2 regions of the Alteromonas sp. NFXS44 genome follow, and region 1 is predicted to be linked to the other one. Evidence: predicted binding sites of a transcription regulator. Region 1 holds the regulator's gene; the other holds the start of a gene.
The links. The regulator sigma-54, encoded in region 1, starts transcription at its own class of promoters, with help from an activator protein. The targets are predictions, from matches to a motif close to GTTGGCACGNNNNTNGNNT.

Region 2: dkgB (2,5-didehydrogluconate reductase DkgB) is a predicted target of sigma-54. The motif match lies at 1,894-1,912, and genes of this name have one in related genera.

Annotation. Positions count from the first base shown of each region.
Region 1 is NZ_JAGDEA010000002.1:360,025-364,230, reverse strand. Features, by position in the region: gene lptA (lipopolysaccharide transport periplasmic protein LptA) at 1-87, shown strand, start outside; gene lptB (LPS export ABC transporter ATP-binding protein) at 93-818, shown strand; gene J3369_RS04795 (RNA polymerase factor sigma-54) at 914-2,398, shown strand; gene hpf (ribosome hibernation promoting factor) at 2,431-2,718, shown strand; gene ptsN (PTS IIA-like nitrogen regulatory protein PtsN) at 2,727-3,170, shown strand; gene rapZ (RNase adapter RapZ) at 3,218-4,063, shown strand; gene J3369_RS04775 (HPr family phosphocarrier protein) at 4,063-4,206, shown strand, end outside.
Region 2 is NZ_JAGDEA010000005.1:614,586-618,791, reverse strand. Features, by position in the region: gene J3369_RS08040 (DUF445 domain-containing protein) at 1-869, opposite strand, end outside; gene dkgB (2,5-didehydrogluconate reductase DkgB) at 1,008-1,811, opposite strand; gene J3369_RS08030 (type 2 periplasmic-binding domain-containing protein) at 1,988-2,770, shown strand; gene rluB (23S rRNA pseudouridine(2605) synthase RluB) at 2,749-3,630, opposite strand; gene scpB (SMC-Scp complex subunit ScpB) at 3,623-4,206, opposite strand, start outside.

The DNA.
Region 1 (4,206 bases):
GTAACCACGGTTTTCCGTCCTGACACAGTTAAAGAGCTGAAGGAAGACAACAAGTCTTCAGACAGAAACGAAAACGAGGGTAACTAAGTTACATGGCAACCCTGAGTGCGACTCACCTGGCAAAGTCGTATAAATCACGCCAGGTCGTCCGTGACGTTAGTTTATCGGTTTCTACCGGACAGATAGTAGGTCTGCTGGGTCCTAACGGCGCAGGTAAAACCACAACGTTTTACATGATTGTGGGTCTTGTGCCGCTCGATAAAGGCAAGATCCTCATTGATGAGCAGGAGCTGACGCACCAGCCAATGCATGAGCGTGCCCGCCGGGGAATTGGTTATTTACCCCAGGAGGCATCCATTTTCCGAAAGCTGACCGTACATGAAAACATCATGGCGATATTGCAGACGCGTAAAGACTTAAAAAATCATCAACGTGAACAGGAAGCGGATGCACTACTTGATGAATTTAATATTAACCATATACGTAATAGTACAGGTATGAGTTTGTCGGGTGGCGAACGCCGCCGGGTTGAAATTGCCCGCGCACTGGCAGCCAATCCGCAATTTATTTTGCTCGATGAACCCTTCGCCGGAGTTGACCCGATTTCGGTTAATGATATAAAGAAGATCATTCAGCACTTACGGGACAGAGGTATCGGTATCCTCATCACCGACCACAATGTCAGGGAAACCCTTGATGTGTGTGAAGAGGCCTATATCGTCAGTCATGGAGAACTGATTGCTCAGGGCACCGCAGAACAGGTATTAAGTAATCAAAAAGTTCGTGATGTATACCTTGGTGAGCAATTCAGGCTATAGTTAAGATATCGGGATGAGCATTTAACGGAGATTTCGCCACCGGCACTCACACCGCTACAACCGGATGTCCTTTTTAGAGTTTATATAAGACGTAGATGAAACCATCTTTACAGTTAAAATTTAGCCAACAACTGACAATGACGCCTCAGCTTCAGCAGGCGATCAAGCTATTGCAGTTGTCTACGCTGGACTTACAACAAGAAATTCAGGAAGCCCTCGATTCTAATCCTTTGCTGGAAGTCGACGACAGCTCCGACAACGATGTAATTGAGAAAAATAACATCGATAATGATGACAGCATGCAGGAGTCTGCATCAGCATCATCTTCTGACAGCATGGATACCGGTGAAGCACTGGAAAAGAATGATTTACCGGACGAGTTGCCCATCGACAGTACCTGGGATGAGTACATTTCTGCGTCTTCAGCCCCCGCGCCCGGCCCTTCCGGTAGCGATGACGAACAAATCTTTCAGGGTGAAACCACCGAAAATATTCAGGACCATCTGCTGTGGCAAATGCGTCTGACACCTTTTTCTGACATAGACCGCGCCATCGCACTGGCGATTATTGACTCCATTGATGAGTCCGGTTATCTCACGGTTACCGTTGACGACATTCTGCAAAGCGTAAACAGTGACGATATGGAAGAGCCCGTTGAAGAAGATGAGGTTGAGTGCGTACTCAAACGTATTCAGCTCTTTGATCCTCTCGGTTCCGGCTCCCGCACACCGCAGGAATGCTTGCTGGTGCAACTGGCGCAATTTGCACCGGAAACACCGTGGCTGGAAGAAGCGAAACTGCTGCTCAGAGAGCATTCCGATCTGTTAGGCAGCAAAGATTACCGTACATTAATGCGTAAAACCCGCCTGAAAGAAGATCAATTACGGGAAGCGATGCGTTTGCTGCAAACGCTGAATCCCCGTCCGGGCAGTGCATTAATTACGAAAGAGCCCGAATATGTCATTCCGGATGTATCGGTTGCTAAGAAAAATGGCCGTTGGGTAGTAGAATTAAACCCCGACAGCTTGCCTAAGCTCAGTGTTAATCAGCAGTACGCTGCAATGAGCCGTAAAGCACGAAACAGCAGTGATTCACAATTTATCCGCTCTCACATGCAGGAAGCCAAATGGTTTATTAAGAGCCTTGAGAGCCGGAACGATACACTGCTGAAAGTAGCAAATTGTATTGTTCAGCAACAAATGGGCTTTTTTGAGCATGGCCCTGAAATGATGAAACCAATGGTGCTGAATGATGTCGCAGAAATGGTAGATATGCACGAATCTACTATTTCCAGGGTAACAACGCAGAAGTACATGCACACGCCCCGTGGTATTTTCGAGTTGAAGTATTTCTTCTCCAGCCACGTTGCCACTGAATCAGGTGGTGAGTGTTCATCTACAGCGATTCGCGCCCTGATTAAGAAGCTGGTTGCCGCTGAAAATCCAGGCAAGCCGCTGAGTGACAGCAAGATTGCTTCGTTGTTGGCCGATCAAGGCATTATGGTTGCCCGGCGAACAATAGCAAAGTACCGGGAATCCTTATCGATCCCGCCGTCTAACCAACGCAAAAGCCTTATCTAACTTAAGGCTGCTCAAAATAAGGAAGACGAAATATGCAAATCAACCTTTCTGGTCATCACATTGAGATCACTGATTCTTTGCGTAATTATGTCGATACTAAGTTCAGCAAACTGGAACGTCATTTTGACCACATATCAAATGTGCACGTTATTTTAAATGTTGAAAAGCTTAGCCAAAAAGCAGAAGCAACGGTTCATCTTAGCGGCGCGGAAGTCTTCGCCTCTTCCGAAAATCAGGACATGTACGCTGCCATTGACAGCATGGTCGATAAGCTCGACAGGCAGGTCCTGAAACACAAGGAAAAGCTTAAAAAGCATTAATTGAATTCATGGATATACAAGCCATAGTCAGCCTGGACCGCACCGAGTGTGCGGTCCAGTGCAATAGCAAAAAACGCATTCTCGAAATCATCAGCGGGATTGCAGCTAAAAATAACCCCGATGTTGATGAAGCCACCGTGTTAAGTAGCCTGCTGGCCCGTGAGCGAATGGGCAGCACAGGTATAGGTAACGGCATTGCCCTCCCCCACGGCCGTCTGGCCGGACTGGAAAAAGTCATTGCCATTGTGGTTACCAGCACGCCCGCCATCGATTTTGATGCTATCGATAATAAACCTGTGGATATTTTCTTTACTTTGCTTGTCCCTCAAGAACAAACCGAAGGACATTTACAAACTCTGGCCATGGTTGCCGGTAAACTCAGTGATAAAGAAACCATAAAAACTATCCGCAAAGCTCAGACAAGTGATGATATTATTCGCGCATTACAGTAACTTAGTGTAATACGCACCGACAACATGTGACTTCAGGAGAAACGGGCGTGAAGTTAATCATCATCAGCGGACGTTCAGGTTCAGGAAAATCAGTAGCACTTCGTGCCCTAGAGGATCTGGGGTATTACTGCGTCGATAATATTCCGGTTAATCTTTTACCAGCCCTGACACACACTGTCGCCGATGAATACGAGCAGGTGGCTGTGAGTATTGATGTCAGGAACTTGCCTAAAGAGCCTTCTGAGCTGGTTGAAATTCTCGACTACCTGCCTCAGTCATGGACTGTCACCATCGTATATATTGACGCAAGTGACGATATGCTGGTGCGCAGGTTCAGTGAAACCCGCCGGTTACACCCGCTGGCTAAACTGAATAAGTCATTGTCTGATGCCATTCAGACAGAACGGGAATTACTGGCCCCCGTAGCAGAAAGAGCGGATTTGAATATTGATACCGACTCTCTGAGCATTCACCAGCTGGCAGAATTAATTCGCGAGCGGATCCTCGGTAAGAAAAGCTCACGACTTGTTCTGGTATTTGAATCATTCGGCTTTAAACATGGTATTCCCAAAGATGCAGACTATGTGTTTGACGCCCGTTTTCTGCCAAACCCTCACTGGGAGCCGGATTTAAAACACCTGACAGGCCTGGATACACCGGTTCAGGTTTTCCTCAGTTCCCAACCTATAGTGACCAAATTTATCTGGCAGATTCAGAACCTCATCACGACCTGGCTGCCACATCTTGAACGGAACAACCGCAGTTACGTGACAGTCGCTATCGGATGTACAGGCGGACAGCACCGTTCAGTTTATGTAGCGGAATCACTGGCGAAAAATTTCCGGGAATCTCATCCTGATGTCCAGCTCCGCCACAGGGAGCAAAGTAAATAATGCGTATAGAGAAATCTCTGACTATTGTTAATAAACTGGGGCTGCATGCCAGAGCTGCAACGCAGTTGGTGCAACTGGCGAATCAGTTCGATGCCGAAGTTCTTTTACAAAAAGGCGATAAGCAGGCGAATGCCAATAGTGTG
Region 2 (4,206 bases), on a different contig from region 1:
TCTGTCATAGCAGGGTCGGTTTCCATCCTCGCGGTGAAGTCCTCCAGCTGGCGGTCGAAACTCTTGCGTACCGGGTGTTCGCTGTCATTGGCAATATCCGCCAGAATGCTCACAATGGCTTTGGAAGCGATGTCAGCGCCCTGCTCGCTCAACCAGGTGGTCGGCAATATTTTCTCCAGTCGCCGGTACTCTGCTTTCAGCCAGCTATGTAGCTTTTCAGCAATAAACATCTGACTGTCAGGCCGGTGAGCAAGCTCTGCGATTTTATAAAGCAACTGGTCCAGCACCTCCTGATGTCGCTTATCACGGGTCAAAACCCGTAACGTGCCGGCCGCGAGAGGTGAAAGATCCATTTTCAGCAGAGCCCGCTTCACTCCGCTTACCATCATGTCCTGAACGGGTTTATCATCCAGCGTGTTAATGATCCCCACCAGCGAGCGCGCACCGAAGCGACTCAGACGATCTGCGTTTTGAGGCTCGCGCAACCACCTTGCCATTCCCTGAGCAGGACGGGCATCATTTACCAGTTTTTCGATAGCGACTTCATTGAAGAATTTCTCCTTCACAAAGCGGGACAAATTACCGGCAACCGCCGCTTTGTTATTCGCTACGATATTCGTGTGAGGGATTGGAAATCTGGCCGGAATGGGCCTGAACAATGCGCTGACGGCAAACCAGTCAGCCAGCCCGCCAACCAGCGCAGCTTCTGATGCCATCTTAATGAGTCCGGCCCAGGCGGGCCATGGCGTTATCCACTGCCGGTACTCGGCCAGCGTCGCAAGAATAAAGACAAACGCAGCCCCCACCAGCCAGAAATGCGCGATGCGTTTTGCACGCCGGAGCTGCTGCTGTTTATTATCCGGTAGCACGTTTGTCCTTGTATTAATATTGCCTTACTTACCTGACTGCACGTCATCAGGCGTATACATCCTATCCACTATATGGTGATGAAAGTGCAGCCGGCAAACCCTTTATGACAATTACGGGTGGTTAAATGTAAAAGGATATTAATCCCACTGCGGCGCGAAATCCGGATCCACGATACGTTCGCCGTTATCCAGCTCATCAATGCGCGCCACATCATCTTCTGACAGCGTGACAGCGGTATAATCGAAGTTCGCCTGCAAATGGTCCTTATTCGTTGATGAAGGGATGGCATGGATACCTTTTACTTCCATCCACGCCAGTACAACCTGGGCAGGATTGGCTCCGTGCGCGTCAGCAATGGCTTTGAGTTCATCATTTTTCATGACTTCGCCCACCGCAAAGGGCATATAGGCGGTAGTAGAAATACCAGCCTGCTTACAATGTTCAACCACCTGACGGTTTTGCATAAACGGGTGAAGCTCTATCTGATTAGTGAGTATCTCGCCCTCTCCCAGAATCTCAACCGCTTTGTCGATTTGTGCCATAGTGAAATTCGACACACCGATATGGCGCGTTAAACCTTCTTCTTTAGCCTGCTTCAGTGAGGCTAAATATGACTCCATGGGAATATGATCATTGGGTGACGGCCAGTGGATGAGCAGCAAGTCAACATAGGCCATTTTCAGTTTGTTCAGACTTTCATGCACAGACGGAATGAAGTGACCCTTATCAAGATGGTCGTGCCATACCTTGGTGGTCACGAACAGTTCTTCACGGGGAAGACCGGCAGTTTGAATTGCATTGCCGATTTCTTCTTCGTTGCCATAAAACTGGGCGGTATCGATATGGCGGAAGCCGGTGGAAAGCGCATCTGAAACTGTTTTTCTTGCTACCTCTCCTTCTAAACGAAACGTACCTACACCTAATTGAGGCATCGATTGCATTATCTTCTCCTGTTTTATGAATTCACCTTGTCTACGCTAAGACATTGAATACAGATTACTTCACTTTCTTCAGGTATTGGTTTTAATACTTGCATGCCAACGGTCTTATCGTGCAAAGGCAAATGCATTGATAGGCTTGTACTACGACTAAAGTTTAAGTGAACAGGACGAATACGATGCGACGCGCTATCACTCTTCTCGCTGCCGTATTGCTTTCAGGTCAGGCTTTTGCGGCGAAAGACACTTTCTTTGTAGGTGTTGAAGACAGTTCAGGCAGACAGGTCCACCCGGTGAACGGTGGCAAATATCAACCGGTACTCGATGCTGTGATGACAGCATTTGCTCTTGAAGAGGGCTTCGAACTGGAATATGTGCCCCTTCAGGGCGACGCGTACGATCAGTGGTTTAAAGAAAACACGATTGATTTCCGCTTTCCGGATCATCCCCGCTGGTCTGCCACAGACGGCACGCTGTTTTACAGTCAGCCTGTGGTCGGTATTTGTGAAATCACCCGTGTGTTGCCTGAAAATCAATGGATGCGAATTCCCGACGTGACTGCACTGGGTATTATTGAAGATCAGCCGGTTTCCAGTGACTGGTTAGAACAGGAACGTAAAGGCTACACAAAAATAGTGTCATTCTCTGACCCGACACACCTGGTAAAAGCGCTGGTTGATGGTGAAGTTGATGCCATTATCACAGACAGCGAACAGCTGAATGATGCAACTGCAGCACTGAAGCTGTCAGGTAAACGCATTGTGGCATCAGCACATATTCAGGATAAGAAAGAGAGCCTGCGGATTTCCAGTGAGCAGTATCCGGCGATGCTGGAAAAATTAGATGAATTTCTCAAAACGCACCGCGGGCTGATTGCTCAGGTTGCCCGCCGGCACGGTATTGATAACGGGCGTGCCTGTCTAAAGAAACGCCCTTCCCGTCAGTCAGAGCTGGCTGACTGATTACGTTGATGAGACTGCCGTGTACGGTGTTTTTTCACCGAGCGGCGCATACGGGTAAGGCGGGCATGATCCAGTTTACCCTGTCTTACATCCACCAGCGTTTGTGTTTCATCGTCCAGTTGCACCAGTTTACGAAGGGCATTTAACTGCTCCAGCGGCAGCTCTACCCAGGCACCCTGCGGTAAACGCTTTTGCAACTCCACCGGTCCGTAGCGCACGCGAACGAGACGGCTGACCTGCATTTCCTGAGACTCCCACAAGCGACGTACCTCTCGGTTACGGCCTTCAGACAACGTCACGTTATACCAGCGGTTCATGCTATCTTCTTCACCGGCAGGCTTAGAACGGGCTTTGATTTCAGTAAACCGCGCCAGACCATCTTCCAGTTCAACCCCTTTGGTCAGCGTGTTCAGGGTTTTACCGGACACTTCACCGAATACGCGTACAGCATACTCACGTTCTACTTCACATTTAGGGTGCATTAAGCGGTTTGCCAGTTCACCGTCATTGGTGAACAATAACAGGCCACTGGTATTGATATCCAGCCGGCCTACGGCAATCCAGCGTCCCACGCGGATAGCAGGCAGACGGTCAAATACTGTGGGGCGGCCTTCAGGATCGTGACGGCTGCATAATTCACCTTCCGGCTTGTTATACATCAATACACGGCATACCGGTTTTTCTGCCTGACGGGATAACAGATGACCGTCTACACGGATTTGCTGGCCGGGTTCAACACGGTCGCCCAGTGTCGCCATTTTGCCATCTACCGATACCCTTCCGGCTTCTATCCACCGTTCCATTTCACGGCGGGAGCCCAGTCCCTGGTTAGCCAGGACTTTTTGCAACTTTTCACTCATTTTCTTCTCGCTTTTGTTCAGCGGTTTCAATCGCACGGTCGTCGTCAGACGGTGCCTCCAGTGTAGCCGTCGCAGGCGGCTGTTCGTTGTCTTCAAGCCCTTCAAAAACCTCAGATCCGGGTAAATCGGCCAACGACTTTAACGAAAAATAATCCAGAAACTGTCTGGTAGTGGCATATAACGACGGTTTGCCCGGCACTTCTTTGTGCCCTACCACTTTGATCCAGTCTCTTTCTGTTAGGGTACGGATAATATTACTGCTGACTGCCACCCCGCGCACCGCTTCAATTTCGCCGCGGGTTATGGGTTGACGGTAAGCAATTAACGCCAGCGTTTCCAACATTGCGCGGGAATAACGGGGCGCGTTTTCCTGCCACATGCGGCTCAGCCAGGGGCTTAAGCTGTCCAGTGACTGAAAGCGGTATCCGCTGGCCACTTCAACCAGTTGAATTCCTCTGGGCTGATAGTCCAGCACCAGCTCTTTGAGCACCTCGTTCAGCGCCCTTTCACTGACTGTAAATTCAGCCAGCACAGACTCACGCAGTGCCAGTTTAGTCATAGGCGCATCGGCAACAA